Regions from separate parts of the Streptomyces shinuiensis genome, predicted to be linked through region 1. Evidence: predicted binding sites of a transcription regulator. Region 1 holds the regulator's gene; the other holds the start of a gene.
The links. The regulator HrcA, encoded in region 1, represses chaperone genes, less so after heat shock. The targets are predictions, from matches to a motif close to TTNGCACTCNGNNNNNCNGAGTGCNAA.
Positions count from the first base shown of each region.

Region 1 (11,101 bases):
GGCCGGGGAGGGCCCTTCCAGGCCGCGCTCGGCGCGCCAGCCGTCGACGATCGCAGCCTGGAGGCCGAACATCTCGGTCCGCTCGCCGGGTGTCTCGTGGTCGTAGCCGAGCAGGTGGAGCACCCCGTGGACGGTGAGCATCTGGAGCTCCTCGTCCATGGAGTGCTTCGTCGGGGCGTCGGCGCCCTGCTTCTCGGCGACGTCGGGGCAGAGCACGATGTCGCCGAGGAGGCCCTGCGGCGGCTCGTCCTCGTCCTTGGGGGGCGGGCGCAGCTCGTCCATGGGGAAGGACATCACGTCGGTCGGGCCGGGGAGGTCCATCCACTGTTTGTGGAGCTGCTCCATGGCGTCGGTGTCGACGGCGATCACCGACAGCTCCGACAGCGGGTGGATGCGCATCCGGGCGAGGGCGTAGCGGGCGATGTCGAGGATCGCCCGCTCGTCGATCCCGCGGCCGGACTCGTTGTTGACGTCGATCGACATGTGGGTGGCGGTTGCTTTCCGTTACTTTCGGTCACTGCCGTCGGTGGTTCCGTGGCTGTCGTCGTAGCGCTGGTAGGCGTCGACAATACGGCCGACCAGCTTGTGCCGCACGACGTCGGTGCTGGTGAGCCGGGAGAAGTGGACGTCGTCCACGCCCTCGAGGATCTCCTGCACCTGGCGCAGGCCGCTTCTGGTGCCGCCGGGCAGGTCGACCTGGGTGACGTCGCCGGTGATCACGATCTTGGAGTCGAAGCCGAGCCGGGTGAGGAACATCTTCATCTGCTCGGGATTGGTGTTCTGCGCCTCGTCCAGGATGATGAAGGCGTCGTTGAGCGTCCGGCCGCGCATGTACGCCAGCGGCGCGACCTCGATCGTCCCGGCGGCCATCAGGCGCGGGATCGAGTCGGGGTCGAGCATGTCGTGCAGCGCGTCGTACAGCGGCCGCAGATACGGGTCGATCTTCTCGTAGAGGGTGCCGGGCAGGAAGCCCAGCCGCTCCCCCGCCTCGACGGCGGGCCGGGTCAGGATGATGCGGGTGACCTGCTTGGACTGCAGGGCCTGCACCGCCTTGGCCATGGCGAGGTAGGTCTTGCCGGTGCCCGCCGGGCCGATGCCGAAGACGACGGTGTGCTTGTCGATCGCGTCCACGTAGCGCTTCTGGTTGAGCGTCTTGGGGCGGATCGTGCGGCCGCGGTTGGACAGGATGTTCTGCGTGAGCACCTCGGCCGGTGTCTCGTCGGCGCCGCTGTCCGCGTCGCGGAGCATGGCGATCGATCGTTCCACCGCGTCCTCCGTCAGCGGCTGGCCGGTGCGCAGCACCAGCATCATCTCGTCGAACAGCCGCTGGACGAGTTCGACCTCCGCCGCCTCGCCGGTCGCGGTGATCTCGTTCCCGCGGACGTGGATGTCCGTCGACGGGAAGGCCTTCTCGATCACGCGCAGGAGGGAGTCGCCGGAACCCAGCACCGTCACCATCGGGTGCTTGGCCGGAACGGTGAAACGGGCACTCGCTTGGTTGGACCGTGCCTGGTCCGTCTGTGTCTGAGTCATGGGCCGGCTCTGTGGCCTGCGCGTCCCTCTCTGTCGCTGCTGTGTCGCCGGTCTGTCTGCGCCGCGCGCCTGGACTTCCAGGGTACGACGTGGCGCTGACAGGTCAGTAGCGATTTGTATGCCCGGCCCCGCGCCCGGGCGCCGCGGAAGGCTCACGGGCGGCTCGGGGACGGGTCACCGCCGGCGCGGGGCGGGTCACGGCCTGCGGAAACCGATGGTCGGCACCGCGCGGCGCAGCGGCCACGGCCGGGCGCAGCCGGGCAGCAGGGCGTCCAGGAAGCCGTAGCGGCTCAGGGCGGCCGGATCCTGCTCGTCGAAGTCGCGCACGCGCTGCCACCAGGCGGCGATCTCGACCCAGCCCGGCGCGGACAGCGAGCCGCCGAACTCCTGCACCGACAGGGCGGCGGTGAGCCCCGCGAAGGCCAGCCGGTCGGCCAGCGGCCAGCCCGCCAGGGTGCCGGTGACGAAGCCCGCCACGAACACGTCACCGGCGCCGGTGGGGTCCAGCGTCCCCACCGAGATGGCGGGCACCTCGGCGGTCTCGCCCGTGGCGCCGTCCACTGCGACGGCGCCCTCGGCCCCCATCGTCACCACCGCCAGCGGCACCCGGTCCGCGAGGCGGCGTGCGGCGGCGCGGGGGCAGTCGGTGCGGGTGTAGCCCATCGCCTCCCCGGCGTTGGGCAGGAACGCCTCGCAGTGCTCCAGGTCGGCGAGGTCCTCCGGGTCCCAGCGGCCGGTCTCGTCCCAGCCGACGTCGGCGAAGACCCGGCTGCCGGCCCGGGCCGCCCGTGCGATCCACTCCTGTCGCCTGCCGGGCTGGAGGGGGGCGACGCAGGCGCGGGCGGCGGGCGGGTCGCCGGGGGCGGGCTCCTCGGGCCGGGGGGCCTCGTGCCCGTGGGAGACCATCGTCCGCTCGCCCTCGTAGGCCATCGAGACGGTGACCGGCGAGTGCCAGCCGGGCGCGGTGCGCGACAGCGACAGGTCGATGCCCTCGCCCTTCTCCAGCGCCTCCCAGCAGTACTCGCCGTACATGTCGTCGCCGAAGGCGGCGGCGAGCGAGGTGCGCAGGCCGAGCCGGGCCAGGGCGGTGGCCATGTTGGCGACGCCGCCGGGGCTCGACCCCATGCCCCGCGCCCAGGACTCGGTGCCGCGCACCGGCGCCGAGTCCAGGCCCGTGAAGATGATGTCCAGGAAGACCGTCCCGGTCAGATAGACATCGCAGGGCGGGTCGTCGGGGGTGCGGAGCGCGGCGAGCGGGTCGAGCATGCGGCCAGTGTGCACGATCGGCGCGGAAGGCCACCGGCGGGTTGCGGACGGCGTCACCAGCGCGGTACGGAGGGGGCTCTCCAGTCCGGGTCGGCCCGGCGCATGGCGGCGGCGTCGTCCCGGTCGCGCATCGAGCCGTCGTCGGCCAGCCAGCGGCGGTGGAGGGCACCGAGGCGGTCGCGGTCGAGGGTGACGCCCAGGCCGGGGGCGTCGGGGACGGCGACGGCGCCCTCGCGGAAGGCGATGCGCTCGGTGAGCACGTCCTCGGTCTGCCAGGGGTAGTGGGTGTCGCAGGCGTGCCCCAGGCCGGGGACGGTGGCGGCGACATGGGTCATGGCGGCGAGGCTGACGCCCAGGTGGGTGTTGGAGTGCATGGACACCCCGACGCCGAAGGCGCGGCAGACCGCGGCCAGTTGCTGGGTGCTGCGCAGCCCTCCCCAGTAGTGGTGGTCGCTGAGCAGCACCTGGACGGCGCCGGCGGTGAACGCCCCGGCGATCTCCGGGAAGGTGGTCACGCACATGTTGGTGGCCAGCGGCAGCCCTCCGGCCCGTGCGGCGACCTCGGCCATCGCGGGCGTGCCGGCGGTCGGGTCCTCCAGGTACTCCAGCACGTCGCGCAGTTCTTCCGCGACCTTCAGCGAGGTCTCCACCGACCAGGCGCCGTTGGGGTCCAGGCGCAGGGGACTGCCGGGTAAGGCCTCGGCGAGCGCCCGGACGGCGGCGGTCTCCTCCCCGGGCGGGAAGACCCCGCCCTTGAGCTTGAAGGAGCCGAAGCCGTGGTCGGCCGCGAAACGGCGGGCCTGGGCGACGATCCCGGCCGGGTCGAAGGCCGCGCCCCAGTCGTCGCTCCCGTCCGCCGCGCCACCGGGGTGTGCGGCCCAGCGGTAGAACAGGTGGGCGCTGTACTCGACCCGGTCGCGCACCCTCCCGCCGAGCCGGGCAGCGCCAGCATCAGCAGTGTCTTGCCCAGGGCGTCCAGACAGGCCACCTCGAAGCCGGAGACGACGGACAGCCGCAGCTTGCCGGCGGTCTGGACGCCGCGCAGCCCGCCGACGTCCACCGAGCCGTCCGTCCGGTGGCCGCCCAGGGGGATTCCGCCGGCGAGGGCGAGCAGCCCGTTCAGGTCGCTGACCGGGTGTCCGGGCAGCCGCCGGGCGAAGGAGCGTGCCGGCTCCAGGTACTTGGTGTCGCCGCAGGTCTCCCCGACCCCGGTGACGCCGCCGGCCGTGACCACCTCGACGATCAGGCGCGGGGTGTGCGGCTGGTGGACGCCCTGGGTGTTGAGCAGGGGCGGGTCGGCGACGAGGATCGGGGTCAGGCGCACCTCGGCGATGGTCAGGTCCTTCACCGGCGACTCCTGTCGGGTCGGGGCCGACGGCGGGCTTCCGGGGCCGGGGCCGCCCCACCACCGGCCTGTTCTCCTACGTGAACTCCGCCCACGTACGGAGACGGAGACTAGGCACGGCGGAGGAGGGCGTCAAGGGTGCCCGTACGCTTCCGGAAGCGGGCGCGCGCGGGCGCGGTCGCGGAGGGGACGTGCGCGGAGAGGGCGCGCGCGGGGCGGCGTGGGCGGGGCGGCGTGGGCGGTGGTCAGCGCCGCCGGGGCAGCGGCACCCGCGTCAGGTCCTCGGCCACGGTCAGCTCCCCGGTGAACCCCGCCTCCCGGGCCTGGGCGGCGAACCGGGCCGGGTCGTCGTAACGCTGCGAGAAGTGCGTGAGCACCAGGTGCCGCACCCCCGACCGCGCCGCGGCGGAGGCCGCCTGGCCCGCGGTGAGGTGGCCGTACTCCCGCGCCAGGGCCTCCTCCTCGTCGAGGAAGGTGGCCTCGATGACCAGCATGTCGCAGCCCTCGGCGAGCGCGTACACGCCGTCGCACAGCCGGGTGTCCATCACGAAGGCGAAGCACTGCCCGGGGCGGGTCTCGCTCACCTCGTCGAGGGTTACCCCGCGCAGCTCGCCCTCGCGCTGGATACGGCCGACGTCCGGGCCGTGGATGCCGTGGGCGGCGAGCCGCCCGGGCAGCATCCGGCGCCCGTCGGGCTCGGCCAGGCGGTAGCCGTAGGACTCCACCGGATGGGACAGGCGCCGCGCCTGGAGCGTGTACGCCGCGGTGGCGGCCAGCGTGCCGTCGGCGGCGACCGGCTCCTCGCGCAGCTCGGCCGTCTCCCGGTAGGCGGTGGCGTACCGCAGGCGGTCGAAGAAGCGCTGCCCGCTCGCCGGGTAGTGCGCCGTGACCGGGTGCGGCACCCGGTCGAGGTTGATGCGCTGGATGACCCCGGCCAGCCCCAGGCTGTGGTCGCCGTGGAAGTGGGTGACGCACAGCCGGGTGAGGTCGTGGGCGGCCACGCCCGCGCGGAGCATCTGGCGCTGGGTGCCCTCCCCGGGGTCGAACAGCAGCGCCTCGCCGTCCCAGCGCAGTACGTAGCCGTTGTGGTTGCGCCGGCGGGTGGGCACCTGGCTGGCGGTGCCCAGCACGACCAGTTCGCGTACGGACAACGGGCTTACCCGGGGGGCCAGTTCAGGCCGCGTCCGCCGAGGACGTGGGCATGCGCGTGCCAGACGGTCTGCCCGGCGCCCGCGCCGGTGTTGAAGACGATCCGGTAACCGACGGCGGCGCCCCCGGGCGGGGCGATGTTCTCCTGCTCGGCGACCTCGCCCGCCGCGCGCAGCACGTCGGCGGCAAGCTGCGGGGCGGCGGCGGCCAGCGCGGCGGCGTCGGGGTGGTGCTCCTTGGGGATGACCAGCACATGGGTGGGCGCCTGCGGGTTGATGTCCCGGAAGGCGAGCGTGGTGTCTGTCTCGTGGACGATCGTCGCCGGGACGTCCCCCGCGACGATCTTGCAGAACAGGCAGTCCGCCTGCGGTTCCTCCGCCACGGTGGCGCCTCCCGCTGTGAGGTGGGTCGGTCGGTGGTCACGCAGCGCCGATCGTACCCCGCCCGCGACGCGGGTGATCAGGACCAGCGGCCGGTACGTCCCAGCAGCAGCGCCGCCGCCGCCGTACCAGCCGTGGAGGTGCGCAGCACGCTCGGGCCCAGCCGGTACGGGCCCGCGCCCGCCTGCGCGAAGGCGTCCAGCTCCTCCGGGTCGACCCCGCCCTCCGGGCCGACGACGAGCACCAGCTCGCCCTCGGCGGGCAGTTCGGCGGTCGCCAGCGGACGTGAGCCCTCCTCGTGGAGGACCGCGGCGAAGGCGGCGGACGACAGCAGCGGGAGCAACTGCCGGGTGGTGGCCGGCTCGGCGACCTCCGGGAAGCGCAGCCTGCGCGACTGCTTGCCGGCCTCTCGCGCGGTGGAACGCCACTTGCGCAGCGCCTTCTGCCCGCGCTCGCCCCGCCACCGCGTGACGCAGCGCGACGCGGCCCAGGGCACGATCGCGTCCACGCCCGTCTCCGTCATCGTCTCCACGGCCAGCTCGCCGCGGTCGCCCTTGGGCAGGGCCTGGACGACGGTGATCCGCGGGCGCGGCTCCGGCTCGGTGCGCACCCCGGCGACGGCGACCTCCAGCCGGTCCTTCCCCTCGACGGCCGCCACGGTGCCGAAGGCCCCGGCGCCCGCACCGTCGGTGAGGACGATCTCCTCGCCGGCGCGCAGCCGTCGCACCGCGACGGCGTGCCGGCCCTCGGGTCCCTCCAGCGTCAGCACGGCGCCGGGAGCGGCACCGGCCAGGACGGCGGTCTCGGCCAGGAAGACCGGGGCGGTCACGCGGGCCGCCAGGCGTGGTGCCCCGGCCGGGCGGCCGGGGTGATCAGCTCGGTGGGCATGACGGCATCCTGCCACGCCCGCCGGGGGCGACCCCCGGACCCCCGGCCGCCCCGCCTCAACGACCGTTGAACGCATCCTTCAGCCGCGAGAACAGCCCCTGCTGTCCCGGCTGGAACTGGCCCGTCGGCCGCTCCTCGCCCCGCAGCTTGGCCAGGCGGCGCAGCAGCTCCTCCTGCTCCGGGTCCAGCTTGTTCGGCGTCTGGACCTCCACATGGACGATCAGGTCGCCGCGACCGCCACCGCGCAGATGCGTCACGCCGCGCTGGTGGAGCGGGATCGACTGGCCGGACTGGGTGCCGGGCCGGATGTCGACCTCCTCCAGGCCGTCCAGCGTCTCCAGCGGGACCTTGGTACCCAGCGACGCCGCCGTCATGGGGATGGTGACCGTGCAGTGCAGGTCGTCGCCGCGCCGCTGGAAGACCGGGTGCGGCGCCTCGTGGATCTCGACGTACAGGTCGCCCGCCGGGCCGCCGCCCGGGCCGACCTCGCCCTCGCCGGCGAGCTGGATGCGGGTGCCGTTGTCGACGCCGGCGGGGATCTTCACCGTCAGGTTGCGCCGCGAGCGCACCCGGCCGTCGCCGGCGCACTCCGGGCAGGGGGTGGGCACGACCGTGCCGAAGCCCTGGCACTGCGGGCAGGGGCGCGAGGTCATGACCTGGCCCAGGAAGGACCGGGTGACCTGCGAGACCTCGCCGCGGCCGCGGCACATGTCGCACGTCTGCGCGGAGGTACCCGGGGCCGCCCCCTCGCCGCTGCACGTGGTGCAGACGACCGCCGTGTCCACCTGGATGTCCTTGGTGGTGCCGAAGGCCGCCTCGTCCAGCTCGATGTCGAGCCGGATCATGGCGTCCTGGCCACGCCGGGTACGGGACCTCGGCCCGCGCTGGGAGGCGGCGCCGAAGAAGGCGTCCATGATGTCGGAGAAGTTCCCGAATCCCCCGCCGAAGCCGCCGCCCCGGCCCGCGCCGCCCGTGGGGTCGCCGCCGAGGTCGTACATCTGCTTCTTCTGCGGGTCGGAGAGCACCTCGTAGGCGGTGTTGATCTCCTTGAACCGCTCCTGCGTCTTCGGGTCCGGGTTGACGTCAGGGTGCAGTTCGCGCGCGAGCCGGCGGAAGGCCTTCTTGATCTCGTCCTGCGAGGCATCGCGCTGCACGCCCAGGACCGCGTAGTAGTCGGTTGCCACTTACGACTCCGCGAGAATCTGTCCGACGTAACGTGCCACTGCGCGTACCGCTCCCATCGTTCCGGGGTAGTCCATGCGGGTCGGCCCGACCACACCGAGCTTGGCGACCGCCTCGTCTCCCGAACCGTAACCGACCGAGACGACCGACGTTGAAGTCAGCCCCTCGTGAGCATTCTCATGGCCGATTCGCACCGTCATGCCCGGATCCTTCGCCTCCCCCAGCAGTTTGAGCAGGACGACCTGCTCCTCCAGAGCTTCCAGCACCGGCCGGATGGTCAGCGGGAAGTCGTGCACGAAGTGGGTGAGATTGGCGGTGCCGCCGATCATCAGCCGCTCCTCGGTCTCCTCCACCAGCGTCTCCAGAAGGGTGGCGAGCACGGTCGACACCGTGCCGCGGTCCTCCTGGTCGAAGGACTCCGGCAGATCCTGCACCAGCCCGGGCACCTCCGAGAAGCGCTCGCCGACCACCCGGCTGTTGAGCCGGGCGCGCAGATCGGCCAGGGACGACTCCGAGATGGGGGCCGGGCAGTCCACCATGCGCTGCTCGACCCGCCCGGTGTCCGTGATCAGTACGAGCATCAGACGCGCGGGGGCCAGAAGCAGCAGCTCGACGTGGCGGACGGTCGAGCGGGTCAGCGAGGGGTACTGGACGACGGCGACCTGGCGGGTGAGCTGGGCCAGCAGCCGCACGGTGCGGCTGACGACGTCGTCGAGGTCGACGGCGTCCTCCAGGAAGTTCTGGATCGCCCGGCGCTCCGGCTTGGACAGCGGCTTGACGCCCGCCAGCTTGTCGACGAACAGGCGGTACCCCCTGTCGGTGGGGACACGGCCCGCGCTGGTGTGCGGCTGTGCGATGTACCCCTCGTCCTCCAGGGCCGCCATGTCGTTGCGCACGGTGGCCGGGGAGACCTGGAGATTGTGCCGCTCGGTCAGCGCCTTGGACCCCACCGGCTCCTGTGTGCCCACGTAGTCCTGGACGATGGCGCGCAGGACTTCGAGTCTGCGTTCGCTGAGCATCTGGGCGCACCTCCCGTCCGGCCGTCTCTTCCCGGTCCTCTTTCCTGGCACTCTCAGCCGGTGAGTGCCAGTCGCCCTGTGCCAGTGTACGGCCGGTGACCACGGCCAGGGCAAGGGCGGGCGCCGACCGGGAGGGCGATCCGCACCACATCCCGGCGGGCACCGCCCGCGTGATGGCGCTAGCGTCGCGGTATGGAGACGGATTGGGAAGAGCTGTCGCCTGGAGTCGTACGCCGCCGCATGCCCGGCTGGGACGAGACGGTCGGGGCCGTCGCGGGGGAGTCGGGGGTGCTGGTGGTCGACACGGGCGCGACGCTGGGTGACGGCGCGCGCGTCCGGCGGTACCTGCACGAGCGCTTCGGGCTGCCGGTGACCCATGTGGCGCTGACCCATCCGCACTTCGACCACGTCCTGGGCGCCTCGGCCTTCGCCGGGGTGGAGGTCTACGGGGCGGTGGGGATCGAGGACCTGCTGGCGCACTCGAAGGACGGGCTGCGCGAGGACGCCGTACGGCACGGTGTGGACCCGGAGGAGGCGGCCGAGGCGGTCGACGTGCTCGTCCACCCGCACCACCGGGTGGCCGGCGAGCTGACCGTCCCGCTGGGCGGCCGGGAGGCGCTCCTGGCGAACGTCGGCCCGGCGCACACCGCCCACGACCTGGCCGTCGTGGTCCCCGGCGTCCTCGGCGGACCGGACGTGGTCTTCTGCGGCGATCTGGTGGAGGAGTCCGGCGCGCCGCAGGCGGGCCCGGACTCCCACCCCGTCCACTGGCCGGCCGCGCTGGACCGGCTGCTCTACCTGGGCGGCGAGGAGGCGCGGTACGTGCCGGGACACGGGGCGGTGGTGGACGCCGCCTTCGTCCGCGCCCAGCGCGACGCGCTGGCGGAGCGCTTCGGCACCGTGTGACGGGTACCGCGGAGGGGTTCCGCCTCGGGTTTCACGGTGGGGATCGCTTGACGTGCTCCCTGGCCCAAAGTCCAGGGATTCCGGCCCGGGTCGTCCGACCCTTCCGGAGGCTTCCTGCTTCACCGCGCTGTGCGGGCACGTGTGCCCGTCTTACCGGCGCTCCACAGGCGTTTGGTGTCTCCGCCCGTCCGGCGGTGACGATTCGGCGTCCTTCGAAGAGGACATCGCGGGCTGCGTTGTGGTCCCGGTCGTGCACTGTGCCGCACCGGCTGCACGTCCACCGCCGGACGTGGAGGGGCTTGGGGCCGTCCCCGAATCCGCAGGCCGAGCAGACCCGCGAGAAGGGAAAGGCCCGGTCCGCCTTGGCGAAGGTGCGGCCGTGCAGAGCCGCCTTGTACTCCAGCATGCCGACGAACGCGGACCATCCCGCGTCGTGCACGGACTTGGCAAGACGGGTGCGTCCCGGGCCGGACACCGCGAGGTCTTCCACGTACGCCGCCTGGTCGTCGCGAATGATCTGTGTGGATGCCTTGTGGTGCCAGTCCCGGCGCCGGTCCGCCACCTTGGCGTGCTGGCGTGCGACAACGCCGGGCTTTCCGCAAGAGCCCTGGTAAGTGCCGGGGGTCGGCCGGTGGCCGGTGCACACCGGTCCACCCTGGCGGCGAACCGGCTTTCCCTGCCCTGCCCCGCGGGGGCTTCGTTTCTCCCCCGCAAGCGGGGGCACCCCCACCCCGGCCTGAAGGCCGGGGTGTCCACGAGGAGAGACACAATGACCGCATGCGCAGCAGACGGTACGACCCCGACATGACCCCGCCGTGGAAGCGGACCCCGGGGAATCACAGGCCCGCGCCCGAGGTGCCCGCCGAGCCGGATCTGGTGGTGGAGGAGGTCACGACCGGCTTCTGCGGGGCCGTGGTGCGCTGCGAGAAGACGGCGCAGGGGTTCACCGTCACGCTGGAGGACCGCTTCGGCAAGCACCGGGTCTTCCCGATGGAGCCGCGCGGCTTCCTGCTGGAGGGTAAGACCGTCACCCTAGTCCGGCCGCGGGCGGTCGCCCCGCCCGCCCCGGAGGCGCCCCGGCGCACGGCATCGGGTTCGGTGGCGGTGCCGGGCGCCCGAGCACGGGTGGCGCGGGCGGGGCGCATCTACGTCGAGGGGCGCCACGACGCGGAGCTGGTGGAGAAGGTCTGGGGCGACGACCTGCGGATCGAGGGCGTGGTCGTGGAGTACCTGGAGGGCGTGGACGACCTCCCGGCGGTCGTGGAGGCCTTCGGTCCCACCCCCGGGGCCCGGCTGGGAGTGCTGGTGGACCACCTGGTGCCCGGCTCCAAGGAGTCCCGGATCGCCGATCGGGTCACCGGCGAGAACGTGCTGGTCGTCGGCCACCCGTACATCGACGTCTGGGAGGCGGTGAAGCCGTCCGCGCTGGGCAT
Region 1 covers NZ_JBIHML010000001.1:4,142,532-4,153,632, reverse strand. Annotated here, with positions in the region: gene ybeY (rRNA maturation RNase YbeY) at 1-483, opposite strand, end outside; gene ACGRHY_RS18785 (PhoH family protein) at 505-1,533, opposite strand; gene ACGRHY_RS18780 (PfkB family carbohydrate kinase) at 1,729-2,799, opposite strand; partial or broken gene ACGRHY_RS18775 (enolase C-terminal domain-like protein) at 2,853-4,147, opposite strand; gene ACGRHY_RS18770 (ribonuclease Z) at 4,390-5,295, opposite strand; gene ACGRHY_RS18765 (histidine triad nucleotide-binding protein) at 5,301-5,675, opposite strand; gene ACGRHY_RS18760 (16S rRNA (uracil(1498)-N(3))-methyltransferase) at 5,753-6,502, opposite strand; gene dnaJ (molecular chaperone DnaJ) at 6,618-7,745, opposite strand; gene hrcA (heat-inducible transcriptional repressor HrcA) at 7,746-8,762, opposite strand; gene ACGRHY_RS18745 (MBL fold metallo-hydrolase) at 8,955-9,668, shown strand; gene ACGRHY_RS18740 (RNA-guided endonuclease InsQ/TnpB family protein) at 9,700-10,314, opposite strand; gene ACGRHY_RS18735 (DUF3097 domain-containing protein) at 10,446-11,101, shown strand, end outside.

Region 2 (11,101 bases), 740 kb from region 1:
GGCGGATCAGAAGTCCATGCCACCGCCCATGCCGGCTGCGGCGGCGGCGTCGGCGCCGGCACCGGCCTTCTCCGGCTTGTCGGCGATGACGGCCTCGGTGGTGAGGAAGAGCGCCGCGATGGAGGCGGCGTTCTGCAGCGCGGAACGGGTGACCTTGGCCGGGTCGATGATGCCCTCGGCGATCATGTCCACGTAATCACCGGTCGCGGCGTTCAGACCGTGGCCCGGGGTCAGGTTGCGCACCTTCTCCACGATGACACCGCCCTCGAGGCCGGCGTTGACCGCGATCTGCTTCAGCGGGGCCTCCAGCGCGGCCTTGACCGCGGCGGCACCGGTGGCCTCGTCTCCGTCGAGCTCCAGCTTCTCGAAGACCGCGGAGGCCTGCAGCAGGGCCACGCCACCGCCGGCGACGATGCCCTCCTCGACGGCCGCCTTGGCGTTGCGCACCGCGTCCTCGATGCGGTGCTTGCGCTCCTTCAGCTCCACCTCGGTGGCGGCGCCGGCCTTGATGACGGCCACGCCGCCGGCCAGCTTCGCCAGACGCTCCTGGAGCTTCTCGCGGTCGTAGTCGGAGTCGGAGTTCTCGATCTCGGCGCGGATCTGGTTGACGCGGCCGTTGACCTGCTCGCTGTCACCGGCACCGTCGACGATGGTGGTCTCGTCCTTGGTGATGACGATCTTGCGGGCGCGGCCCAGCAGCTCCAGACCGGCGTTCTCCAGCTTGAGGCCGACCTCCTCGGAGATGACCTGGCCACCGGTGAGGATGGCGATGTCGCCGAGCATGGCCTTGCGGCGGTCGCCGAAGCCCGGGGCCTTGACGGCGACGGACTTGAAGGTGCCGCGGATCTTGTTGACCACCAGGGTGGACAGGGCCTCGCCCTCGACGTCCTCGGCGATGATCAGCAGCGGCTTGCCGGCCTGCATGACCTTCTCCAGCAGCGGGAGCAGGTCCTTGACGGCGCTGATCTTGGAGTTGGCGATCAGGATGTAGGGGTCCTCCAGGACCGCCTCCATCCGCTCCATGTCGGTGGCGAAGTAGGCGGAGATGTAACCCTTGTCGAAGCGCATGCCCTCGGTGAGCTCGAGCTCCAGACCGAAGGTCTGCGACTCCTCGACGGTGATGACGCCTTCCTTGCCGACCTTGTCCATGGCCTCGGCGATCAGCTCGCCGATCTGGGTGTCGGCGGCGGAGATGGAGGCGGTCGAGGCGATCTGCTCCTTGGTCTCCACCTCCTTGGCCTGCTCCAGCAGGGCGGCGGAGACGGCCTCGGTGGCCTTCTCGATGCCGCGCTTGAGGGCCATCGGGTTGGCGCCGGCGGCGACGTTGCGCAGGCCCTCGCGGACCAGCGCCTGGGCCAGGACGGTCGCGGTGGTCGTACCGTCACCGGCGACGTCGTCGGTCTTCTTCGCGACCTCCTTGACCAGCTCGGCGCCGATCTTCTCGTACGGGTCCTCGAGCTCGATCTCCTTGGCGATGGAGACACCATCGTTGGTGATCGTGGGGGCGCCCCACTTCTTCTCAAGGACGACGTTGCGGCCCTTGGGGCCGAGCGTGACCTTGACGGCGTCGGCGAGCTGGTTCATCCCGCGCTCGAGGCCGCGCCGCGCCTCCTCGTCGAACGCGATGGTCTTGGCCATGTGAAGTGGTCCTCCCTGGGGTTCCCCATGCCGAAGGCCAGGGGCGGGTTGGGATGTCTCCGGACCGCTCTGGCGCCCGCGACGGACGGCCCACCGGCCCGCTGGTTCCTTGCTCCACCGGGCTTGCGGACCTCACCGAACCGGTCCTTGCTTTGTCACTCTCACCTTCAGAGTGCTAACGCCAATGATTAGCACTCGACCCCTCCGAGTGCAAGCGCGCCGGGTGTTCCGCGTGCCCGTACCCCCGGGTACGGGACGGACGAGGGGGCGCGGACGAGGCCGCGGGCACACGCCGGTGCGCGGGCACACGACAGGAGGGCCCGCGCCCCCTACGGGGACACGGGCCCTCCTGTGCCGTCTACTGCTGGTGTGCGTCGTGGTGCGTGTGTCCGGCGCTTCAGGCCGTCACGCGGACCATGTCCGCCTGCGGGCCCTTCTGGCCCTGCGAGATCTCGAACTCGACCCGCTGCCCTTCCTCAAGGGTGCGATATCCGTCCATCTGGATCGCGCTGTAGTGGACGAACACGTCCGCCCCACCGTCGACCGCGATGAAGCCGTATCCCTTCTCCGCGTTGAACCACTTGACGGTGCCTTGAGCCATTCCTAACTCCCCTATTGCCGGCCCTTGCGCGGGCCCGCGCTCCGCGGACCCGGGTCAGTCGCCACCCCCCGGCGAGAGGGGGCGGCGTGCGCCGGAACGCGTCGACCGCGGCTGAATGTATCTGGGCAGACGCCCTCCGCAACAGGTCTGTCAGACGAGAATTCCGGTCACGCCGGATTGCCGCTAAGCACATGAACGGCAGGAAAGCAGGGCAACTCGGGCCGGGCATAGCGGACCTGCACGACAATTCACTCGGTGAATCCGGGCGCAAGTTGTCGCGTTCTCATGGGCGCCGAGCGCACACTTGGGGGGAGGCACGCTCACTCTACCGTTCTTCGAGGGGCGGAATTACCAATTCCGCTCACCGTGCGTGGTGTGCGCCCCCTCCCGGGAGCGCACATGCGGGCGGCCCCGCGCCCCTCTCGCGCGGAGGGGGCGCGGGGCCGCCCGCATGCGGTGGCGCGTACGGCGCCGGGGAGCCGCTCGGTCAGCAGCCGCCCGCGACGGCCGGGATGATGGAGACGCCCGAGCCGTCCGGCGTCGTCGTCTGCAGGCCGTCGGTGAAGCGGACGTCGTCGTCGTCGACGTAGACGTTCACGAAGCGGCGCAGCTTGCCGGAGTCGTCCAGCACCCGGGCGGAGATGCCCTGGTGGTTCTTCTCCAGGTCCGCGATGACCTCGGCGAGCGTGGCGCCCTCGGCGGGCACCTCGGCCCGGCCGCCGGTGTGGGTGCGCAGGATGGTCGGGATTCGGACGGTGACGCTCATGCCAGGCCGGCCTTTCGGAAGGAGTCCAGGTTGGGGCGGATGATCGCGGACGGTCCGGTGGTCGGGGCCACCGCGTCCAGGGTCTTGAGGCCGTCGCCGGTGTTGAGGACGACGGTGGTCAGGGTCGGGTCGAGCACGCCGGCCTCGATCAGCTTCCTCGTCACGCCGACGGTCACGCCGCCCGCGGTCTCGGCGAAGACGCCCTCGGTCCGGGCCAGCAGCTTGATCGCGTCGACGATCTGCCCGTCGTTCACGTCCTCCACCGCGCCGCCGGTGCGGCGGGCGATGTCCAGCACATAAGGACCGTCGGCCGGGTTGCCGATGGCCAGCGACTTGGCGATGGTGTCCGGCTTCACCGGCCGCACCACGTCGTGGCCGTCCTTGAAGGCCCGCGACACCGGCGAACAGCCCTCGGCCTGGGCGCCGAAGATCTTGTAGGGCCGGTCCTCGACCAGCCCCAGGGCGATCAGCTCGCGCAACCCCTTGTCGATCTTGGTGAGCTGGGAGCCGGAGGCGATCGGGACGACGAGCTGGTCCGGCAGCCGCCAGCCGAGCTGCTCACAGATCTCGTACGCCAGGGTCTTGGAGCCCTCCGCGTAGTACGGGCGGAGGTTGACGTTGACGAAGCCCCAGCCCTCGCCGACCGGATCCCCGATCAGCTCCGAGCAGAAGCGGTTCACATCGTCGTAGGTGCCCTCGATGCCCACCAGGTCGCCGCCGTAGACCGCGGCCATGACGACCTTGCCCTGCTCCAGGTCGTGCGGGATGAACACGCACGAGCGCAGGCCCGCGCGGGCCGCCGCGGCACCGACGGCGCCGGCGAGGTTGCCGGTGGAGGAGCACGACAGGGTGGTGAAGCCGAAGGCGCGGGCGGCCTCGACGGCGATGGCCACCACGCGGTCCTTGAAGGAGTGCGTGGGGTTGCCGGAGTCGTCCTTGACGTACAGGCCGCCGGTGACGCCCAGCTCGCGGGCGAGGTTGTCCGCCTTGACCAGCCTGGTGAAGCCCGGGTTCAGATTGGGCTTGTCCGCCACGCCGGCCGGGACCGGCAGCAGCGGGGCGTAGCGCCAGATGCTGTCCGGACCGGCCTCGATCCGCTTCCGGAGCTCCTCCGGGTCGCCCCCGGGCAGGTCGTACGCGATCTCCAGGGGGCCGAAACACGCCTCACAGGCGAAGATCGGCCCGAGCGGGAAACGCTCACCGCATTCGCGGCAGGAGAGCGCCGCGGCGGGGCCGAGCGAAAGGTCGGTGTCGGTTGCAACAGTCTGCACAGCCATGGTCGGCGAGGCCCTTTCTCCTCATCTTCCCCGCGACGCCTTTCGCCGCAGGCCGGAATTGGCACCTTCCCCACCGTGGCCTCGGACTGTTGTCGACGAGTGCCGGCGGGAGGGTTGCCGGGGCTTCAACGGGCCGTTCCCTCTGCCCCTCTGGATGAGCTCTATGGCACCGGCCAATCCTCTGACCGGGGCGTTTGTGCACGACGGGACCCCCAAGATGCGGAACTCCCGCGCGTCGTCCAAGACTGTAACCGAAGCCCTCGGCCGCAAGGCCGGCCGTCCGAACCGCGAGACGAGAGGCACACGGGGACAGCGCGGCCCCCCCCCCCCCCCCCCCCCCCCCCGGAGGGCGGGCCCGGGCAAACGCCCCGGAAACATGCCCGGGACCGGGCATGGACGGCCGATGGCGGGCAACCACGGTCCGACCACGGCCGGCGCCCCCGGCCGGCACCCGGCCCCCACCGCGACCGACAGCAGGAGACACGCCGAGATCACCCGGGCGGTCCCGGTCCCGCAGAATGCCTGGGACCGCCGGGACGGCGGTGCCGCCGGGAACACCGGGGCGACCGGGGACGCCGGGACCGGTGAGGACCGGCAAGGACCGGCAAGGACCGGCGAGGACCGTCAAGGACAGGGAGGCACACGTGCTGGATGAGGTCGACCACTGGCTGGAACGACGCTCATGGAGCGCTGCCGAACGCCCGCTGCCCCGGCTGCTGGCCGCCAAGCGGGCCGCCGGACCGGCGGGCAGCGTGAGCGTGGTGCTTCCGGCGCTGAACGAGGAGGCGACGGTCGGCGACATCGTCGCCGCGATCCGCCGCGGGCTGATGACCGATGACATGCCACTGGTCGACGAGCTGGTGGTGGTGGACTCCGGCTCCACCGACCGCACCTCCGAGGTGGCGGCCGCCGCCGGTGCGAAGGTGGTGCACCGCGACGAGGTGCTGCCCCGGCTTCCCGCGGTGCCGGGCAAGGGCGAGGTGCTGTGGCGGTCGCTGCTGGCCACCAGCGGCGAGATCGTCTGCTTCGTCGACGCGGACCTGCGGGAGTTCGACACCACGTTCGTGTCGGGCATCGTCGGGCCGCTGCTGACCGACCCGGGCCTGGCGATGGTCAAGGCGATGTACGACCGCGCCATCGGCGACAGCCCGGCCGGCGGCGGCCGGGTCACCGAGCTGGTCGCCCGCCCCCTGCTCAACCTGTACTGGCCGCGGCTGGCGGGCTTCGTCCAGCCGCTGGGCGGCGAGTACGCGGCGCGCCGCTCCCTGCTGGAGCGGCTCAGCTTCCCCGTCGGCTACGGCGTCGAACTGGGCCTGCTGGTGGACGCGCTGCACACCGTCGGGCTCGACGCGCTCGCGCAGGTCGACGTGGGCGTGCGCAGGCACCGCAACCAGGACGGGCTGGCGCTGGGGCGGATGGCCGCGGCGATACACCGCACCGCCCACGTACGGCAGGCGCGCGGCCCGCTGATACGCCCGGTGCTCACGCAGTTCGAGCGAATACCCGGGGGCGGCTTCGTCCCGCACACCCATCCGGTGGACACCGAGGAGCGTCCGCCGATGTGCACGGTCCCCGAGTACGCCGCCCGCCGCACAGCGGCCTGAGGACCGCGGGCCCGGAGGGGGGAACCCCGGCCCGGCGCGCGCCGGTGAAGCACACACCCGGCCCGGCGCGCGCCGTTCCAGCCGCTCCCGTACCCGCCCGGTACGGGAGCTCCCCGCGTGCGCCGCCGTACCCGCGCAACGCACCCCGTGCGTGCGCCCCGGCCGGCCTCCCCGGCCCCGTGTGACGAGAACCGTACGTTTGAGCGGTACGGACAGCGGCTAGGTTCCGCTCATGGTCACTCGGCACCAGGTACTCGTCGCCTCCAACCGCGGCCCCGTCTCCCACACGCTCGGCGAGGGGGGCGAGCTGACCGTCAAGCGCGGCGGCGGCGGGCTGGTCTCCGGCCTGTCGGCCGTCAAGGGCGACGCGGTGTGGGTCTGCGCGGCGCTGGGCGAGGGCGACCGAGAGGCGGTACGGCGCACGGGCGGCGAGCTGGACCCGGCGGACACCGGCGGCCAGCAGGTGCGGATGCTCGACATCGCGCCCGACGTCTTCGCGGACGCCTACAACGGCATCGCCAACTCCGTGCTGTGGTTCGTCCAGCACATGCTCTACCAGACCCCGCTGGAGCCCGTCTTCGACGCGGACTTCGAGCGGCAGTGGCGCTCGTACGAGGCGTACAACGCGGCGTTCGCCGACGCGCTGTCCCAGGAGGCCGCCGAGGGCGCGGCCGTCCTCGTGCAGGACTACCACCTCACCCTCGTCCCGGCCATGCTGCGCGAGCGGCGGCCCGACCTGCACATCGGCCACTTCTCGCACACCCCCTGGGCGCCGCCGGACTACTTCCGGATGCTGCCGGACGACCCGGACGGCGGGGTGGCCGCCGAGGTGCTGCGCGGCATCCTGGGCGCCGACCGGGCCGCCTTCCTCACCCGGCGCTGGGCCAACGCCTTCACCGACTGCTGCGTGAAGCTGCTGGGCGCGGAGGTCGCCGTGGCCGACGGCGGCGACGAGATGATCGTCACCCACGAGGGCCGCGAGACGCGCATAGGCGTACACGGTCTGGGCGCCGACGCCGAGTTCCTGCGCGAGCGCTCCCGGCGGCCGGACGTGGAGGACCGGATCGCGCTGCTGCGCGGGCAGATCGGCCGCGGGCCCGACGGCGAGCCGCGCAGGGCGATCGTGCGCGTGGACCGCACCGAGCTGTCCAAGAACATCGTCCGCGGCCTGCTCGCCTACCGGCGGCTGCTGGCGGACCGCCCCGAGTGGCGCGGCCGGGTCGTGCACGTCGCCTTCGCCTACCCCTCCCGGCAGGACCTGGCGGTCTACCGCCAGTACACCGACGAGGTCGCCCGCGTCGCCGCCGAGATCAACGCGGAGTACGGCGAGGGCGACTGGACGCCGGTCGAGCTGCACCTCAAGGACGACTTCGCACGCTCCCTGGCGGCCTACCGGCTGGCCGACGTCGCCCTGGTCAACCCGATCCGGGACGGCATGAACCTGGTGGCCAAGGAGATCCCGGTACTCTCCGACGGCGGCTGCGCGCTGGTCCTCTCCCGCGAGGCGGGCGCCTTCGCCGAGCTGGCCGAGGACGCCATCACCGTCAACCCCTACGACATCGGCGCCACCGCGGACGCCCTGCACCGGGCACTGACGATGGACGCGGACGAGCGCGCCGAGCGCACCGAGCGCCTGGCCGCGGCGGCCACGGCCCTGCCGCCCACGAAGTGGTTCCTGGACCAGCTCGACGCGCTGCGCGGCTGACGCCGGACGGACCACGGCGCCGGACGTGACCGGACGCTTGCGCCCGTGTGGTGGGCGCGTGCCCGCGCCCGCCACACGGCCGGCCGGCCGCCCCGGGCCGTCAGGCCCCCAGCGCGTCCGCCAGCGCGCCCAGCAGGCCCACCACCCCGGCGGGACCGTCCACGACCAGGTCCGCCCGTTCGGCCAGTGCGGCGACCTCGTCGCTGCCGCTGCACAGCAGCACGCCGGGCACACCCTCGCCGCGCAGCCGGTCCACCGCGTCGTAGGCGGCCAGATCCCCCAGGTCGTCGCCGCCGTAGAGGACCGAGGCGGCGCCCGTCTCGCGGAGGAACTCCGTCAGGGCCATGCCCTTGTCCATGCCCGGGGGCCGCAGCTCCAGCACCAGGCGGCCGGGCTCCACCGCCAGCCCGTGCCGTCCGGCCAGTTCGGCCAGAGGGGCACGCAGCAGCTCGAAGGCGCCCTGCGGGTCGGCGGCCCGGCGGGTGTGGACGGCCAGCGCACGGCCCTTGTCCTCGGTCCGGACGCCCTGCGGCGCCCCGGCCTCCTCCAGCAGGCCGGGCAGTTCGGCGCGCACGGCCTCCACACCCGGGTGGGGCGGCGGCGTGCGGGTCTCACCCGTGGCGGCGTCCCAGCGCTCCGCGCCGTACGCGCCGAGCACCACCAGGTGCTCCAGGCCCGGCACCCCGGCGAAGCCGCCGTAGCGTGCGGCCGTCCCGGCCGGGCGCCCGGTGACGATGACGACGGCCCGCAGCAGCGGCGCCAGCCGGCTGAGGACGGGCACCGCGTCCGGGTGGGCGCGGGCACCGTCGGGGTCGGGGACGATCGGGGCGATCGTCCCGTCGAAGTCGAGGGCGACCACGGCCCGCCCGGGGCCGGCCAGCAGCGCGGCCAGCCCGTCGCGTCCGGCGGGGGTGGTCGGTACGGGGAGTTGCTCCGGGAAGGTGTGTGAGGAGTGGCTGCCCATGCCCGGGACCATACCCGGCGGCCGTCTCCTCACCGCCCCGGTGACGGCCCCCGGCGACGGCCGCGCCCCATGCCGCGCCCCGGCCGCGGACCGCGTCCCTACCGCAGCCCGCGCCGCTCGTCGCGGCGGCGGCGGAGCCGGTTGACCGTGACCGGGTCGCGGGCCAGGGCGCGCGGGTCGTCGAGCAGGGCGTTGAGCACCTGGTAGTAGCGCGTGGGCGACATGCCCAGGCGTTCGCGTATCTCGCGCTCCTTGGCACCGGGACTCGGCCAGCCGCGGCGCTCGACGGCGAGCACGGCCTCGTCCTCCTCGGACAGGCCGCCGGTGCCGTTGCCGCCGCTCGGCCGCTCGCTGCCGGTGCTCACCACTCCAACCTACTGCCGCGCTCGGACACCGCGTCCCGGCGGCCGGACGGCCCGCGTCCCGTCGCGTATCGCTTCGACAACGGTGCTTCACTCTCCCGGGCCGGGGCTGCTATCCACGTGCGTGTACCCGCCCGCCGGGATCCACCGCCGACCGCACCCCCACCGCACCCCGCCCCGTCACGTCACGAGGAGCCCCCCGCATGGCCGCCGCAGAGCAGTCCCGCACCGCCGCCGAGATCGCCACCCAGCCCGGCTGCTGGCGGCGGGCGGCGGCGGAGTCCGGGTCCGCCGGGGCGCTGCCGCGCCCGGGCGAGCGGGTGGCGGTGACCGGCTGCGGCACCTCGTGGTTCATGGCCCAGTCCTACGCGGCGCTGCGCGAGGCCGCCGGACAGGGCGAGACGGACGCCTTCGCGGCCTCGGAGTTCCCGGCCGGGCGCGCGTACGACCGAGTGGTGGCGATCACCCGCTCCGGCACCACCTCCGAGGTGCTCGGCCTCCTGGCCCATCTGCGGGGCCGCGTGCCGACCACCGCACTGACCGCCGACCCCGCCACGCCCGTGACGGAGACCGCCGACCACACCGCCGTCCTGGACTGGGCCGACGAGGAGTCGGTCGTCCAGACCCGCTTCGCCACGACGGCGCTGGCGCTGCTGCGTGCGGGCCTGGAGCGGCACGGCGCGCCGCCGGCCGGGGTGAAGCCGGTCGGGCAGGCGGCGGTCGACGCGGAACTGGCCGTCGTCCAGCCGCTGCCCCCGGCCGCGCTGGACGCCGAGCAGTGGACGTTCCTGGGCCGCGGCTGGACGTACGGGCTGGCGCTGGAGGCGGCGCTGAAGATGCGCGAGGCGGCCGGCGCGTGGACGGAGGCGTACCCGGCGATGGAGTACCGCCACGGCCCCATCGCGATCGCCCGCCCGGGCCGCGTGGTCTGGCTGCTGGGCTCCCTGCCGGAGGGTCTGTCCGGCGACATCGCGCAGGTGGGCGGGGCACTGCTGGCGGACTCGGACTGCCCGGGCACGGGCGAGCGGGCGCTGGATCCGATGGCCGACCTGATCCGGGCCCAGCGCCTGGCGGTCGCGCTGGCGGAGGCCTCCGGCGCGGACCCGGACCGGCCGCGCAACCTCACGCGCAGCGTGGTCCTGGGCTGACGCGCGCGCCGGCACCCCGCCGGGCCCGTACGGTCGCCCGCGCCGTCCCCGTGCCACCCGTCCGTGCCGCCCGTCCGTGCCGCTCGCACCACCCGTACCGCCCTCGTACCGCCGGGAACTGTACGTGTGGAAAAGGCGGGAACCGGCTGACGCGGCGGGGCGGCGTGAACACACTGGGTGCACGGGGGACCACCGCGAGGATTCACCCGACCACCTGACCATCCGCGTACGGGCCCGGAACGACCCGTCTCCCTGGTCACCGGGTACCGCACCGTCGAGGCGTCCGTGCGCTGCCCGCAGGCCGTGATCCGGGGACCCGTCTTCGGATTCGCCGGGCAGCGGCCCGGGGACGGCCCCCGCCGGCGGCCGCTGAGCGACGTGGACGGCGGCTTCCCGCGGCACGCCCGGGACGGCCTCGACCCGTACCTGTGGTTCATGGCCAGGGACGACACCGAGGACCGGGCTCTGCGCCGCCGGCTGCCGACCGCCGTCGCCCGGCTGGAGACCGAGCCGGTGGACGAGGTCTCGGTTCGGTGGGGGACGCCCGCTACCACGTCGTGCACGGCGACGAGTTCGCCCGTATCGGCCCCTGCGGACCGGTCCCGAGCCCCCGGGCCGCTCTCCTGTGGCCTGGGCGACCGGTCGGTCTCACGGACGAAGGGCTTCGTCGTCGACCACGCCGCCGCCGTCGGCCTCATGACGGGCATCCAGCGGGTCGAGCCGCTGTCGCCGGCCCACCGGGCCGCGCGCCTACCCGGAGGAGGTGCGGGCGGACTCCCTGGGTGCCCTCCGCACCCACCCCGGCGTGGTGCTCCTGCCCGCCGCGACCGGCGGCGAAGTGGACTAGACCTTTTGCGGGTGACAGGTGAGACTGTCCCCCGTGAATCCTCGGCATGACGAAACCGCGTATGTCGTCGCCCTCGACGTGGGCGGCACCGGGCTGAAGGGTGCCCTCGTCGGGCCCGGCCGCACGCTGCTGCACCAGGCGCGGCGGCCCACCGGGCGGGAGGACGGGCCGGACGCCGTGGTGGAGAAC
Region 2 covers NZ_JBIHML010000001.1:3,403,772-3,414,872, reverse strand. Annotated here, with positions in the region: gene groL (chaperonin GroEL) at 7-1,638, opposite strand; gene ACGRHY_RS15600 (cold-shock protein) at 2,036-2,239, opposite strand; gene ACGRHY_RS15595 (MoaD/ThiS family protein) at 2,727-3,005, opposite strand; gene thrC (threonine synthase) at 3,002-4,282, opposite strand; SAM riboswitch class I at 4,301-4,443, opposite strand; gene ACGRHY_RS15585 (glucosyl-3-phosphoglycerate synthase) at 4,927-5,886, shown strand; gene ACGRHY_RS15580 (alpha,alpha-trehalose-phosphate synthase (UDP-forming)) at 6,119-7,591, shown strand; gene otsB (trehalose-phosphatase) at 7,692-8,555, opposite strand; gene ACGRHY_RS15570 (DUF3263 domain-containing protein) at 8,654-8,920, opposite strand; gene ACGRHY_RS15565 (SIS domain-containing protein) at 9,121-10,065, shown strand; partial or broken gene ACGRHY_RS15560 (DUF5954 family protein) at 10,243-10,809, shown strand; gene ACGRHY_RS15555 (hypothetical protein) at 10,829-10,912, shown strand; gene ACGRHY_RS15550 (ROK family protein) at 10,937-11,101, shown strand, end outside.
Region 2: groL (chaperonin GroEL) is a predicted target of HrcA. The motif match lies at 1,827-1,853, and genes of this name have one in related genera.